Regions from separate parts of the Streptomyces sp. SAS_281 genome, predicted to be linked through region 1. Evidence: riboswitches for the same ligand, from Rfam matches in the RefSeq annotation. Region 1 holds a riboswitch; each other region holds the start of a gene.
What was found. Region 1 has a riboswitch for cyclic di-AMP ahead of ACN6LM_RS15895 (M23 family metallopeptidase). Riboswitches for the same ligand answer to the same signal wherever they lie in the genome.
Positions count from the first base shown of each region.

Region 2: it holds a riboswitch for cyclic di-AMP, as region 1 does, so the genes downstream of both, ACN6LM_RS00230 (M23 family metallopeptidase) here and ACN6LM_RS15895 (M23 family metallopeptidase) in region 1, are expected to answer to the same signal.
Region 3: it holds a riboswitch for cyclic di-AMP, as region 1 does, so the genes downstream of both, ACN6LM_RS13175 (NlpC/P60 family protein) here and ACN6LM_RS15895 (M23 family metallopeptidase) in region 1, are expected to answer to the same signal.

Region 1 is NZ_JBMNDO010000035.1:21,860-26,931, reverse strand. It holds gene ACN6LM_RS15920 (FG-GAP repeat domain-containing protein) at 1-201, shown strand, start outside; tRNA gene ACN6LM_RS15915 (tRNA-Lys) at 300-373, shown strand; gene ACN6LM_RS15910 (SHOCT domain-containing protein) at 485-889, opposite strand; tRNA gene ACN6LM_RS15905 (tRNA-Met) at 1,058-1,131, shown strand; gene ACN6LM_RS15900 (PP2C family protein-serine/threonine phosphatase) at 1,319-2,482, shown strand; cyclic di-AMP (ydaO/yuaA leader) riboswitch at 2,694-2,847, shown strand; gene ACN6LM_RS15895 (M23 family metallopeptidase) at 2,859-4,028, shown strand; gene ACN6LM_RS15890 (aldo/keto reductase) at 4,196-5,072, shown strand, end outside.
Region 2 is NZ_JBMNDO010000001.1:56,004-61,075, forward strand. It holds gene ACN6LM_RS00225 (M16 family metallopeptidase) at 1-1,244, shown strand, start outside; cyclic di-AMP (ydaO/yuaA leader) riboswitch at 1,473-1,639, shown strand; gene ACN6LM_RS00230 (M23 family metallopeptidase) at 1,653-2,471, shown strand; gene ACN6LM_RS00235 (GntR family transcriptional regulator) at 2,681-3,385, shown strand; gene ACN6LM_RS00240 (HPr family phosphocarrier protein) at 3,571-3,852, opposite strand; gene ACN6LM_RS00245 (bifunctional acetate--CoA ligase family protein/GNAT family N-acetyltransferase) at 4,024-5,072, shown strand, end outside.
Region 3 is NZ_JBMNDO010000028.1:1,730-6,801, forward strand. It holds gene pcrA (DNA helicase PcrA) at 1-794, opposite strand, end outside; cyclic di-AMP (ydaO/yuaA leader) riboswitch at 956-1,106, shown strand; gene ACN6LM_RS13175 (NlpC/P60 family protein) at 1,105-2,277, shown strand; gene ACN6LM_RS13180 (hypothetical protein) at 2,333-2,686, opposite strand; gene ACN6LM_RS13185 (NlpC/P60 family protein) at 2,996-4,045, shown strand; gene ACN6LM_RS13190 (GNAT family N-acetyltransferase) at 4,088-4,855, shown strand; gene ACN6LM_RS13195 (LuxR C-terminal-related transcriptional regulator) at 4,852-5,072, opposite strand, start outside.

The DNA.
Region 1 (5,072 bases):
CGCGTGAAGGTGTTCACCGACTGGGGCCGCTCGTACAACACCATGGTCGGTGTCGGCGATCTGAACGGCGACGGCCGGAACGACATCGTCGTCCGCGACTCGGCGGGCAAGCTGTTCCGGAACAACGGCAACGGCAAGGGCTCGTTCGGAGCCCGTACGCAGATCGCCACCGGCTGGCAGACGTACAAGGGCATCTTCTGAGGCTCTGAGCCCGCCCCGGTCCCGGTGACGGGGCCGCGCGGCCGATACCCGATCGGCTGCGCGGCCGGGGCGGGCTATGCTCGGGGGTGATCTGCCGAGGGCCGTTAGCTCAATTGGTCAGAGCAGCGGACTTTTAATCCGTTGGTTGTGGGTTCGAGTCCCACACGGCCTACCTCGTTGCCCCGGGTCCGCGCGTGCGCGGCCCCGGGGCACTGTCATGTCCGGGGGCGGGCGGTGCTGCGGGCCGTCGTCCGGGCCGGAGCCGGCCGGCACCGAGGGTGTGTCAGACCAGGAGCTTCGACTTCGCCCGCTGGTACTCCTCCTCGGTAATGGCGCCCTTGTCCTTGAGGTCGGCGAGCTTCGACAGGTCCTCGACGTGGCCGCCCTGGTGGCTGCCGCCCTCCGTACCCGCCGCGTCTCTGATGTACGCCTTGAAGGCGGCGTCACGCTCCTTCGCCTCCTGGACGTCGCGCTTGCCCATGGACTTGCCGCGGGCGATCACGTAGATCAGCACGCCCACGTAGGGCAGCACCAGCGCCAGGATCAGCCAGCCGGCCTTGCCCCAGCCGCTCAGGTCGTGGCTGCGGAAGATGTCCATGATGACCCGGAAGAGCAGGAAGAGCCACATGATCCAGAGGAAGAACCAGAGCATCGTCCAGAACAGGTTGAGCAGGGGATAGTCGTCCATCGTCCACTCCCGGGTCCGCGTCGGACTGGCTGAATCTGAAAACAGTCATATCACCACATTCACCCCATTGCTCATTGGTGCGGGCCGAGAGGAGGGGCGGTGAGAGGGCCGGGGGCGCGTGCGGTGGTCATGAGAGCCCCGGACATGACGTAGAGTTGGGTTTACCGACGCGGGGTGGAGCAGCTCGGTAGCTCGCTGGGCTCATAACCCAGAGGTCGCAGGTTCAAATCCTGTCCCCGCTACTGAAGGATCAGGCCCGGCACGCAAGCAGCGTGCCGGGCCTGATGCGTTTCGATGGGACTCCCTGCCGGCGCGTCCGCTTCGCCCCATCGGCGGCCGAGGATTCGCCCGGTGGCCGCGCGGGCGCGAGGCTGGGAAAGGTGCGCGGTACCGTCCGCGGCCGTGGCTGCACCGGGCAGGAGACCGCAGGTGGGGAAGTGGGAACGACGGTGGCGCGGGCCTGACGGCACGGTGGGCCGCCGGTTCGTCCGGGTGCTGCCGGTGGCGATGATCGTCATCGGGCTGGTGTTCGACCTCTTCACGCCGCCCTCCTACACGGCCGTCCCGATGTTCGCGGCCGCCCCGCTGATCGCCGCGCCCTTCTTCGGTATGGGCACCACGATCCGGATCGGGATCGCCTCGGTGCTCGCCCTCGCCGGAATCCGGCTCTACACCGGCGACCTGGTCCAGGTGGTCTCGTTCATCGAGATGGTCACCGTGCTCACGGTCGCCGTGCAGGCGTGCGTGATCAACCGGGTCGTGCGGCGCGGCAGCGACCAGTTGGCGTCCGCCCGGATCATCGCCGAGACGGCCATGCGGGCCGTGCTGCCCGCGCCGCCCGAGCGGATCGGCGGACTCCAGGTGGCCGCGCGGTACGAGGCGGCGCAGGCGGACGAGTTCGTCGGGGGTGACCTCTTCGCGGCCGCTGACACTCCGTACGGCGTACGGCTGGTGCTGGGGGACGTGCGCGGGAAGGGGCTGGAGGCGGTCGGCGCGGTGGCGGTGGTGATCGGGGCGTTCCGGGAGGCGGCGGAGCAGGAGAAGTCGCTGGAGGGCGTGGCGCAGCGGTTGGAGCGTGCGCTGGCGCGTGAGTCGGTGCGGCGGAGCAATCTGGACGCGTTCGAGGGGTTCGTGACCGCGGTGCTCGCGGAGATCCCGCCGGGTGCGCAGGTCGTGCGGATGGTGAACCGCGGCCATCCGGACCCGCTGCTGCTGCACGGGGACGGGGCGGTGGAGTCGCTGACGCCCTCGGAGCCCGCGCTTCCGTTGGGCATGGACCTGGGGGTGAGGCCGGACCGCTCGGACGACTGGGAGCTGCCGGCCGGCGGGACGCTGCTGTTCTACACGGACGGTCTGTCGGAGGCGCGGGACGCCGGCGGTGTCTTCTACGACCCTGCGGAGCGGCTGCGCGGGCGCCTCTTCCCCGGCCCTGAGGAGCTGTTGTCCGCGCTGACCGACGACGTACGCCTGCATACGGGGGGCGAGTCGACCGACGACATGGCGCTGCTCGCGGTGGCCCGGCCGGCGAAGGGGCAGCCGGACCGGCGCAGGACGGTGAAGATCGTCAAGCGGGGTGCCACGCTGGGTGACTGAGGGGCGCCGCTCCGCATAACAGTTGACGCAACGTCAGAAAACGCGTAGTGGTTGGACGCCGATCAACTCGCCCGGTTCCACCCGGTTGTGTCCCGTAAAGTCCAGGCCGTGCGCGTGAACGATCAGTGGGAACAGCTTGGAATCGGACCCGTCTGTCTATTAACGTTCGATAACGCAGCGCGGTTGTCCCAGCCGTCGTCAGGGGCGGCGCCGCGCGCGTGCGCCGAATTCCGCAAGGGAACCGGGGAACCACCTACATGGGGTGAATCGGGCATCTTCGTCTTCACAAGAGGCGGAGGGGTCCGTAGGAGACCTTCCTGCTCCGAACCCGTCAGCTAACCCGGTAGGCGAGAAGGAAGGAAAGGAGTGCGCCCGCGTGGCGTCCAACAAGCCTGCCCCCGAATCACCTTCCCGGTTCGTGCCCGAATACGGTGCCGACTCCGTGTCCGTTCCCGGCGCCGCGTACATGCCGGAACAGGGAAGCGACTACGTGACCGATCGGGGCAACGGCTTCGGCACCGGTGCCGTTTTCGGCAGCGGTTTCCGCGCCGACGACGCCGACTCCGAGCGGGCCTGGGAGGAATGGAACCCCACCGAGGAGTCCGTCCGTCCCGTTCGTGGCAAGCACCGTGTCGCCAAGCAGCGCAATGGTCTGGCCCGTAGCTCCACCGTCCTCGGCGTCGGTGTCATCGCGGCCGTCGGCGCGGGCGGCATGGCCACCGCGCAGAGCAAACCGCCGGTCTCCATCTCTCTTCCCGATTCCATCGCGGACAATCTCCCCGACGCCAAGTCCCTTCCCGGCGTAGGTGCGTTGTTCTCCGGCGAGAGCGAGGCCGAAACCCCCGCGACCGCCACCGCCGCCGCACCGCTGACCACCGCCGGCATCACCACCGCCGAGGCCGAGCAGGGCACCACGGACGCCGGCGAGGCGCTGCGCGCCCGCATCCTCCAGCAGGCCGAACAGCAGCAGGGCGCCGCCGACGCCGAGGCGAAGGCGGCCGAGGAGAAGGCGGCTGCCGAGAAGGCCGCCGCCGAGGCGAAGAAGCAGCAGGACGAGGCCGAGGCCAAGGCCGCCGCCGAGAAGAAGAAGGCGGAGGAGGCCGCGAAGAAGAAGGCCGAGGCCCTGCGCCTGGCCAAGCTCGCCGCCAGCTACGCCATCCCCACCTCCTCGTACACGATCACCTCGACGTTCGGCGAGGCCGGATCGATGTGGTCCTCGGGCTACCACACGGGCCTCGACTTCGCGGCTCCGACCGGTACCCCGATCAAGGCCATCCACACCGGCACCATCAAGTCGGCCGGCTGGTCCGGCGCCTACGGATACCGCACGGTGCTGGAGCTGGAGGACGGTACCGAGCTGTGGTTCTGCCACCAGTCCTCGATCGGCGTCACGGTCGGCCAGAAGGTCACCACCGGTGACACCATCGGCCGCGTCGGCGCGACCGGAAACGTGACCGGCCCGCACCTCCACCTGGAGGTCCACACCCCGGACGGCACCGGTATCGACCCGATGGCCTGGCTGCGCGCCCGCGGTCTGACCGTCTGAGGTCCGTTTCCCCCGAAGGACCCGGCCCTTTCCCGTACGCGGCCGTCCGAACCCCGGCAGCCCTGACGCACACCCCCCGACGTCAGGGCCGCCGGTCCGCGTGGGCGCAGCCTGCTGGATGTACGGGGCACGGAATAGCGGAGCGGGTGGAAACCGTTGTTCCCCCTATGACTTCACTGCGTAATCTCGGCCCGTCCGGCCTCCAGGTCTTCCCGCTCTGCCTCGGTGGAAACGTCTTCGGCTGGACCGCGGACGAGGAGCGGTCCTTCGCCGTCCTCGACGCGTACGCGGCGGCCGGCGGCAACTTCGTGGACACCGCCGACGCCTACTCGCACTGGGTTCCCGGCAACGAGGGCGGCGAGTCGGAGACCGTCATCGGCAAGTGGCTCGCGTCGCGCGGCAACCGGTCCGACGTCGTGGTGGCCACCAAGGTCGGCGCCCTCCCCGGCTACAAGGGCCTCTCGGCGCCGACGATCAAGTCGGCCGCCGAGGAGTCGCTGCGCCGGCTCGGCACGGACCACATCGATCTGTACTACACACACTTCGATGACGAGACCGTCCCGGTCGAGGAGATCATCACCGCCCTCGACGAGCTGGTGAAGGAGGGCAAGGTCCGCGAGATCGCCGCCTCCAACATCAGCCCCGCCCGGCTGCGCGCCTCGCTCGCGTTCTCCGAACGCGAGGGCCTGGCCCGCTACGTGGCGCTCCAGCCGCACTACAACCTCGTCTCGCGGGACACCTACGAGGGTGAGCTCCAGGACACCGCCGCCGACGCGGGGCTCGCGGCCGTCCCGTACTTCGCGCTGGCCGCCGGCTTCCTCACCGGCAAGTACCGCCCGGGGACGACCGTGGACAGCGCCCGGGCCGGGAGCGCGGCCGGCCATCTGGAGTCGGAGCGCGGCCGGCGGGTGCTCGCCGCCCTCGACACGGTGGCGCGGGACCGGGACGCCGAGATCGCCACGGTCGCCCTGGCCTGGCTCGCCTCCCGCCCGACGGTCGCCGCGCCGATCGCCTCCGCCCGCACGGTCGACCAGTTGCCCGCCC
Region 2 (5,072 bases), on a different contig from region 1:
TCCTCGCCGCCCCCCTGGACGCCGAGCCCGAGGGTCTGGACGGCGTGGCCACGATCATGTCGCGCGCCCTGTCCGAGGGCACCGACAAGCAGAGCGCCGAGGAGTTCGCCGCCGAGCTGGAGCGGTGCGGCGCCACCCTCGACGCCCATGCCGACCACCCCGGCGTCCGGGTCTCCCTGGAGGTCCCGGCCTCCCGACTGGCCAAGGCGCTCGGCCTCGTCGCCGAGGCGCTGCGGGCGCCGGCCTTCGCCGACAGCGAGATCGAGCGCCTGGTGCGCAACCGGCTGGACGAGATCCCGCACGAGCACGCCAACCCGGCCCGCCGCGCGGCCAAGCAGCTCTCCAAGGAGCTTTTCCCGGCCACGGCCCGCATGTCGCGTCCGCGCCTGGGCACCGAGAAGACCATCGAGCGGATCGACGCCGCCGCGGTGCGCGCCTTCTACGACGCGCACATCCGTCCGTCCACCGCCACCGCCGTGGTCGTCGGCGACCTCACGGGCATCGACCTGGACGCGCTGCTCGCCGAGACCATCGGCGACTGGTCCGGGGACGCCTCCGAGCCCCGCCCCGTCCCGCCGATCACGGCCGACGACACCGGCCGGGTGATCATCGTGGACCGTCCCGGCGCGGTGCAGACGCAGTTGCTGATCGGGCGCATCGGCGCCGACCGCCACGACAGCGTGTGGCCCGCCCAGGTTCTCGGTACCTACTGCCTGGGCGGCACGCTGACCTCCCGGCTCGACCGGGTGCTGCGCGAGGAGAAGGGGTACACCTACGGCGTGCGGGCCTTCGCCCAGGTGCTCCGCTCCGGCGCAGCCGACTCCGCCTCGGGGGCGACGGGCGCCGCGATGCTCGCCATCAGCGGTTCCGTGGACACCGAGTCCACCGGCCCGGCGCTGGACGACCTCTGGAAGGTGCTGCGGACGCTGGCCGCCGAGGGGCTGACGGACGCCGAGCGCGAGACGGCCGTGCAGAATCTCGTGGGCGTCGCGCCCCTGAAGTTCGAGACGGCGGCCTCCGTCGCGGGCACCCTCGCCGACCAGGTGGAGCAGCACCTCCCGGACGACTACCAGGCGACGCTGTACGCCCGTCTCGCCGAGACCGGCACGGTGGAGGCGACCGCGGCCGTGGTCAGCGCCTTCCCGGTGGACCGGCTGGTCACGGTTCTGGTCGGCGACGCCTCGCGCATCGAGGAACCGGTCAGGGCGCTCGGCATCGGAGAGGTGTCGGTCGTCACCGGCTGATCTGTCGGTCAGCCCGCTGGGCGGGGAAGGAGGGCTTCGGCGCGGGGACGCGCCGGAGCCCTCTGCGCGTCCGGGCACCTTCCGGCCCCTGTGCGCCTTCGCTCGCCACGGGGCCGGCTCGCCCTGTGGGATGCGCTACAAAACCCCTTGTCCGTTTGGTGGTGGGAAGTCCGTCCGCTTAGCGTCGGGTCCGCTGTCCGCCACTCGTACGCCCATCCGTGACGTACCGGGCAGCCATCGCCGAGTCCCCGTCAGGCGCGAGCCTGGGGAGCCGGGGACCCACGCAGTCCCTGGGGTGAATCGGATGCCCGCGCTCCGTCAGGGGCGAGGCGTCCGTAGGAGACCTTCCTGCTCCGAACCCGTCAGCTAACCCGGTAGGCGAGAAGGAAGGAAAGGACCAGCCACCCCATGGCGTTCACCCGTGCCACCGGGAAGCACCGTGCCCCGAGCCGCCTGACGCGTGCCGGCGCCAAGGCCGTCGGCGTCGCGACGCTGGCCGCCGGCGGTGTCATCGGCTCCCTGGCCTCCCCGGCCCTCGCCGCCGACGCCGGTACGGCCCCCGCCGCCACCGAGACCGGCCTCTCCCAGCTCCTCGCCATCGAGAACACCCTCGCCGACCGGATCGACGCCCAGGCCGAGGCACAGCAGCACCAGGCCGAGGCCGCCGAGAAGAAGGCGGCGGCCAAGGCGAAGGCGGCGGCCGAGAAGAAGGCCGCCGAGAAGGCTGCCAAGGCCAAGGCAGCGGCCAAGGCGAAGGCCAAGGCCGCCCGCGAGGCGTCCGCCCGCGCCGGCCGCTCCTCCGCCCGCACCGCGCTGGGCTCGTCCTACCGGCTGCCCGTAGCCGGCTCGTACGTGACCACCGGCTACAAGTCCAGCGGCTCGCTCTGGTCGTCCGGCAGCCACTCCGGCATCGACTTCCACGCCGCGTCCGGCAGCCCGGTCGTCGCCGTCGGCGCCGGCACGGTCGTGGAGGCCGGCTGGGGCGGGGCGTACGGAAACAACATCGTGCTGCGGATGACGGACGGCACGTACACCCAGTACGGCCACCTCTCCTCGATCGGCGTCTCCGTCGGCCAGAGCGTCGCGGCCGGCCGGCAGATCGGGCTCTCCGGCTCGACCGGCAACTCCACCGGCCCGCACCTCCACTTCGAGGCCCGGACCACGCCCTCCTACGGTTCCGACATGGACCCGGTCGCCTATCTGCGCGCCCACGGCGTCAGCGTCTGACGGACTCGGGCTCCACACCGAAGGCCCCGGCATCCCGCCGGGGCCTTCGCCGTGTCCGCACCTCCCCGTGCGCCTCCCGCCGCTCCGCCGCGGCCAAAAGATATTCATGAATTCCCGCCCGGCATCGGAAATGCGAGCGCATTGCAATAGAGTCGCGCCAGAGGTGTCGATCGGCCGCTGTTCGCGGGGATTGAGGCGGAGGTTCGGACATGCGTGTTCCGGCGCATTCGGTATGCACGGCAATCCGTGACGACATCGTCTCCGGTGTCTTCGAACGAGGCAGCCGGCTCACCGAGGAGGTGCTCGCACGGCGTTACGGGGTCTCCCGCGTCCCGGTACGGGAAGCGCTGCGCACCCTGGAGTCGGAGGGTTTCGTCGTCACCCGCAGACACGCCGGAGCCTGCGTCGCCGAGCCCTCGGAACAGGAGGCCGCCGACCTGCTGGAAGTCCGCATGCTGCTGGAACCGCTGAGCGCCGCCCGCGCGGCCCAGCGCCGGACGGAGGCCCACCTCAAGGTATTGCGCGGCCTGGTCAGACTCGGTCAGGAGCGGGCCCGCCGGGGCGAGGGTGAGGACCTGCGCTCCCTGGCCGCCTGGTTCCACGAGACGCTGGCCCAGGCATCCGGCAGCCCTGGCCTCATCGCCCTGCTCACCCAGCTCCGCCACAAGATCGCCTGGATGTACGCGGTCGACCAGCCGGCCCGCCCGGCCGAAGCCTGGGCCGAACACGGGGCCCTCGTGGACGCCGTGGCGCGCCGGGACGCCGAGCGGGCGCGGGCGCTGGCCGCGCAGCTCGCCGAACGCCATGGCGCCGCGCATCGGCTCCGCCGCGTCGCCGGCCCCGCGACCGTGCCCCGGGCCGGCCGTGTGAGGGCTTCGCAACCTGCCGTACACACCGCGAGCGGCCGGAATTAACAAAGGGCGCGTACAAACAAAGAAAGGCGCGCGTAGAAACGCGTGCAAAAGCCGGGAGGCGTGGCCGCCCGCTTTCTTCTTTCCGGGCTGCCATGACTTCGCCCCGCGCACGTAAAAGCCGCGGCGCCCCATGCGGGGGGCCGCGGCTTTCCCGTAAGAATTCCGACAGTGTCGGCCGCTCGGGCTCAGACGGTCTCCGGAAGCTCCTCGAGGCCCTCGGCGACCAGCTTCGCCAGGCGGTCCAGCGCGGCCTCGGCGTTGTCCGCGTCGGACGCGAGCACGATCTCCTCGCCGCCCTGGGCGCCGAGACCGAGCACCGCGAGCATGGAGGCCGCGTTCACCGGGTTGCCGTCCGCCTTGGCGATGGTGACGGGAACGCCGGAGGCCGTGGCGGCACGGACGAAGATGGAAGCGGGGCGGGCGTGCAGGCCCTCGGCCCAACCGACGTTTACGCGGCGCTCAGCCATGGTTCTGCCCTTCAAGAATCAACGGTTGTCTAGACCAGTGTCTCATGTGGTGCGCGATGCTCCGGGCAGACCCGCGGGCCCCCGGGCGCCGCTTCCACCGTCGTCCGGAGACCTCAGACTGCCCCGGCCCCGGCACCCCCGCGACCCGTGCGACAGCCGTAGGCTTTCCCCATGCAGCCCTCTCCGGAGCAGAGTCCGCATCACGCCTACCCCGATCACTGGGAGGCGGACGTGGTGCTCCGCGACGGCGGCACCGCGCGGATCAGGCCGATCACCACGGACGACGCCGAGCGGCTGGTCAGCTTCTACGAGCAGGTTTCCGACGAGTCGAAGTACTACCGCTTCTTCGCGCCCTACCCCCGGCTCTCCGCCAAGGACGTCCACCGCTTCACCCATCACGACTACGTCGACAGGGTGGGCCTGGCCGTCACGGTGGGCGGCGAGTTCATCGCCACCGTCCGTTACGACCGGATCGACGCGACCGGCCGCCCCGCCTCGGCCCCCGCCGATGAGGCCGAGGTCGCCTTCCTCGTCCAGGACGCCCACCAGGGCCGGGGCGTGGCCTCGACCCTGCTCGAACACATCGCGGCCGTCGCCCGCGAGCGGGGTATCCGGCGCTTCGCCGCGGAAGTGCTGCCCGCGAACACCAAGATGATCAAGGTGTTCCGGGACGCCGGCTACACCCAGCAGCGCAGCTTCGAGGACGGCTCCGTCCACCTCACCCTGGACCTCGAACCGACCGCCGAATCCCTCGCCGTCCAGCGCGCCCGCGAACAGCGCGCCGAGGCCAAGTCCGTGCAGCGACTGCTCGCCCCCGGCTCCGTCGCCGTCATCGGTGTCGGCCGCACCCCCGGCGGCGTCGGCCGCACCGTCCTGCGCAACCTGCTCGGCGCGGGCTTCACCGGCCGCGTCCACGCGGTGAACAGCGCCTTCTCCGCCGGCCAGGACACCATCGACGGGGTCCCCGCGCACCGTTCCCTGGCCGAGATCGGCGAGCCGGTCGACCTCGCGGTGGTCGCCGTGCCCGCCGACCGGGTGCCGGAGGCCGTCGCGGACTGCGGCGAACACGGCGTCCAGGGCCTGGTGGTCCTCTCCGCCGGCTACGCCGAGTGGGGCGCCGAGGGCCGCGAGCGCCAGCGGGAACTGGTGCGCCAGGCCCGTGCGTACGGGATGCGGATCATCGGGCCCAACGCCTTCGGCGTCATCAACAACTCCGAGGC
Region 3 (5,072 bases), on a different contig from region 1:
GGGAACGCCTGGAGCAGGTGGACCGTCGTCATGATGATGTCGTCGAAGTCCAGCGCGTTGGCCTCGCGCAGCCGGGCCTGGTACATCGCGTACGCCTGGGCGAGCGTCTTCTCGAAGCCGTCGGACGCCTGGCCCGCGAAGGTCTCCTCGTCGATGAGCTCGTTCTTGAGGTTGGAGACCTTGGCGGTGAAGGACTTCGGCGGGTAGCGCTTCGGGTCCAGCTCCAGGTCGCGGCAGACCAGGGCCATGAGCCGCTTGGAGTCGGCCGCGTCGTAGATCGAGAACGAGGAGGTGAAGCCGAGCTTCTTCGACTCGCGGCGCAGGATGCGGACGCAGGCGCTGTGGAAGGTCATGACCCACATCGCGTTGGCCCGGGGCCCGACCAGCTGCTCGACGCGCTCCTTCATCTCGCCCGCGGCCTTGTTGGTGAAGGTGATCGCCAGGATCTGGCCGGGGTGGACGCCCCGCTCGGCCAGCAGGTGGGCGATGCGGTGGGTGAGCACCCTGGTCTTGCCGGACCCGGCGCCGGCGACGATGAGCAGGGGCGACCCGGCGTGCACGACGGCGGCGCGCTGCTCGGTGTTCAGCCCGTCGAGCAGCGCCTCCGGGTCGATGACGGGGCGGTGCGCGCCGTCGCGGTAGTACGCGTCACGGGGCGGCGGGGGCCCGTCGAACACGCCCGCGAACAGGTCCTCCGGCACCGCTTCGGGTGCGGAGTCCTCGGGGGGCGGCGGGGGCGCGTCCTCCTCCTGCTGGAGGCCGGCCAGGAAACTGTCGTCAAAGAGGCTGCTCATCGCTGTCCGAGTCTAAGGCGCCCGACTGACACCCGGCCCCGCTCCGAAAAGGTCACGGAAATGTATCGGGCATATCGAACACCAACCTTCACAGCGGCCCCATGCGTTGGCTAGCGTGCACGTTCGGACGGCCCGTACCCCCAGAGGCGACCCACGCCGAGCGGGCCGCCACGCCGAATCCGGGCCCGCCCGGAACCGGGGACCCACACGCAGTACCGGGGTGAATCGGTCCTTCCCCACCGGACCGTAGGGCAGCCTTCCGTTCCGCCCGAACCCGACAGCTAACCCGGTAGGCGGTCCACGGAAGGAGATGCCGGCCTTGGCGTCGCATCGCAAACCGCGCACCCGGGTGCGCTCCACCGTCCCCGCCGTCGGGCTGACCTCGGCCGCGCTGGCCTCGGTGACCCTGCTGTCCTCGCAGAGCGCGATGGCCGCGCCCACGCCGAAGCCGAGCATCGAGGAAGTCCAGCAGAAGGTGGACGACCTCTACCGGCAGGCCGGCAACGCGACCCAGAAGTACAACCAGGCCAAGGAGGCCACGGACAAGCAGAAGTCCAAGGTCGACACGCTGCTCGACGACGTGGCCAAGCGCACCGAGAAGCTGAACGCCGCCCGCAGGACGCTGGGCAACTACGCCGCCGCCCAGTACCGCAACGGCGGCCTCGCGCCGACCGCCACCTTCTTCCTGGCCGACGACCCGCAGTCGTTCTTCGACCAGACCCACCTCATGGACCGCATGGCCGAGCGCCAGCAGCAGGCGGTCACGGAGTTCCGTACGCAGCAGACGAAGGCGTCCGAGCAGCGCGCCACGGCCGTGGAGAGCCTGGAGACGCTGACCGAGTCGCAGGCCGCGCTGCGCACCAGCAAGCAGAACGTCCAGACGAAGCTGACCGAGGCCCGGACGCTGCTGTCGAAGCTGACCGCCGAGGAGAAGGCGCGCCTGGCGGAGCTGGAACGCAAGAAAGAGGCGGAGGCGAAGCGGAAGGCGGCGGAGCTGGCGAAGAAGCAGGCCGCCGCCAGGAAGGAGGCCGAGCGGAAGGCCGAGGAGTCGGGCGGGAGCGGTACGGAGACGGGCTCGGGTTCCACCGCCGGCACCGGCTCCGGCACCGGCACCGGCTCCGGCACCAGCGCGTCCACGAAGGCGGAGAAGGTCCTCGCGTTCGCCCGCGCCCAGATCGGCAAGCCGTACGTCTGGGGGGCGACCGGCCCCGCCTCGTACGACTGCTCGGGGCTGACGCAGGCGGCCTGGAAGGCGGCGGGCGTCGACATCCCGCGCACCACCTGGGACCAGGTGAACGTCGGCACGCGAGTCGCCACGGCCGACCTGCAACCCGGTGACCTGGTGTTCTTCTACGACGACATCAGCCACGTCGGGATCTACAAGGGCGACGGGATGATGATCCACGCGCCGAAGCCCGGGGCGAACGTGCGCGAGGAGTCGATCTACTACATGCCGATCTACGGGAGTGTCCGCCCCGCCTGACCGGGGAGGAGGGGCGGCCCGCGCGCGGGCCGGCCCTCCCGCGTACCGCCGCCGCTCAGGTCCAGAGCGTGGCGATGAAGATGTTCGCCAGGGTCAGCGCGCCGACCGCCGCGAAGAACCCCTTCTCGACCTTCTCCTCGTCCCGCTTGACGTAGACGAGCCCCAGGATCACGACCAGGAACAGCAGCTTGATCCCGATCTTGACGTTGTTCACGGGGTGGTCGTCGGCCTGGTCCAGGCCGACCAGGGCGATGCCGGTGACGAGCATGGTCAGCGCGCCGTGCAGCATGCCGGGGACGAAGCGGGCGGTGCCGGCCTTCATCGCCTTCATCTGACCGAGGAAGCCGCCGAGCAGGGCGGCGATGCCGATGATGTGCAGGGCGACGACGAAATCGATGAGTACGCGCATGGTTCCGCACCCTAGAGCCCTCCCGCCGGATCGCTCCGGGCAGGGTGGGGCCTACGGGCCGCTTGAATGATGAATGCACTTTTTGCCTGATTCTGTGACCCTTTTTCCGGTCATTCATGTTTCAAAGACGGCCATCCGGCGACAATGCCACGCCAAGAGCGGGCAATAGCAGTCATAACGACACCTTCCCGTGACCTCGGATTAGCGTCCCTTCCCGGTGGCCGCGGACCAGGACCCTCCTCGCCGGCCACCGGAGGAACCCCGCCGGTACACCCCGCCGGGCCGTCGCACGGAAGGACGCCCGCCCCCGTGGCAGCGCATCGCAAACCCAGGCAGCGCCTCACCACCGCCTCCGCGGCCCGAACCGCCGCGGCGACCCTCGCCGTCGCCGGAGCCGCGACGGCCGCCGTGCTGCCGGGAGCCGCGCACGCGGACCCCGCGCCCACCGCACGGCAGGTCAAGGCCCAGGTGGACCGGCTGTACCGGGAGGCGGAGGTCGCCACCGAGAAGTACAACGGCGCGAAGTCCGAGGCGACCGCCGCCGCCAAGTCGGTCGACGCCCTGCGCGACGAGGCCGCCCGCAGGACCGCCCGCCTCAACAGCGCCCGCGACGTGCTCGGCGCGTACGCCGCCGCGCAGTACCGCTCCGCCGGGATCGACCCCTCCGTGCAGCTGGCGCTCTCCTCCGACCCCGACCAGTACCTGCGCCGCGCCACCTACGCGGAGCAGGCCGGCGAGCGCCGGGCCGCCGAGGTGCGCTCGGTGCGCCGCCAGGTCGCGGAGATCGCCCAGGTACGCGCCGAGGCGGCCGGGAAGCTCACCGAGCTGGCCGCCCGGCAGGCCGCCCTGAAGGAGCACCGGGCGACCGTCCGCGCCAAGCTGGCCGAGGCCCGCCGTCTGCTCGCCCGCCTCACCCCGGCCGAGCGCACCGCCTACGACGCCTCCGAGACCGGGCGCGGCACCGGTCACGCGGACCGGAGCGCACCGCGCGGTGCCGTCGCCGCGCCCAACGCCCGTGCCGCCCAGGCGGTCGCCTTCGCGTACAGCGCGCTGGGCAAGCCGTACGTGTGGGGCGCGACCGGGCCCCACTCCTTCGACTGCTCCGGGCTCACCCAGGCCGCCTGGCGCGCCGCCGGGGTCTCGCTGCCCCGGACCACGTACACCCAGATCAACGCCGGGCAGCGCATCCCGCGCTCCCAGCTGGCCCCCGGGGACCTGGTGTTCTTCTACTCGGGCGTCAGCCATGTCGGCCTGTACATCGGGAACGGCCGGATGATCCACGCGCCCCGCCCCGGGGCCCCGGTCCGGGTCGCGCCCATTGACGAAATGCCCTTCGCGGGGGCCACCCGGGTGGCATAGGCTCCGGCCTCTTGTCCCCGACGCCCCGAAGGACACCCGAACATGCCGATGGACGCCGACGTCCAGACCCATGCCCGCACGCTCACGCTGCGCTCCCCGGACCATGTCCGCGTCGGGCCGTTCGTGATCCGCTACAACCCGAACTGGTCGCTGAAGTACGCCAACTACGCGATCCCGGACCAGGGCGCCGAACCGACGCCCGGTGAACTCGACGCGCTCATAGCGGCGTTCCGCGAGCGGGACCGGATGCCCCGCCTGGAGTTCCTGCCCGGCTGGGCACCCGCCGTCGAACCGGCGCTGCTCGCCGCCGGGTTCACCGTCGAGAACCGCGCCCCGATCCTCGCCTGCGCCCCCGGCGGCCTGGTGCAGCCGAAGCCGGTCGCGGACCTGGTCGTGGCCGAGCCCGCCAGCGAGGCGGAGTTCGCGGCCGCCGCGCTCGTCCAGCACCTGGGCTACGGCGGCGAGGGCGAGCCCGAGGACGGCACGGCGGAGTGGCTGCGCAACGCGGCGGCGGGCGGCGGGGTCGCCGCACTCGCGACGGTGGACGGCACCCCGGCCGGCGCGGGCGGCTGCTCGGTCCCGGTGGACGGCCTCAGCGAGCTGGCGGGTCTGGCGGTCGGCGCGGAGTTCCGCCGCCGGGGCATCGGCGCCGCGCTCTCCGCGCACCTGACCCGCACCGCGTTCGAGCGGGGCTGCCGGGTGGTGTGGCTGGAGCCGGGCGACGCCGACGTGGAGCGGATCTACGCGTCGATCGGCTACCGCCGGGTCGGCGAGAAGCTGAACATCTCGCTCGACCCGGACATGCTCTAGACCAGCCGTCGCGCCGTCGCCCAGCGGGTGAGTTCGTGGCGGTTGGAGAGCTGGAGCTTGCGGAGCACCGCCGAGACGTGGGACTCGACCGTCTTCACCGAGATGAACAGCTGCTTCGCGATCTCCTTGTACGCGTAGCCCCGGGCGATCAGCCGCAGGACCTCGCGCTCGCGCTGGGTCAGGCGGTCCAGGTCCTCGTCGACCGGGGGTGCGTCCG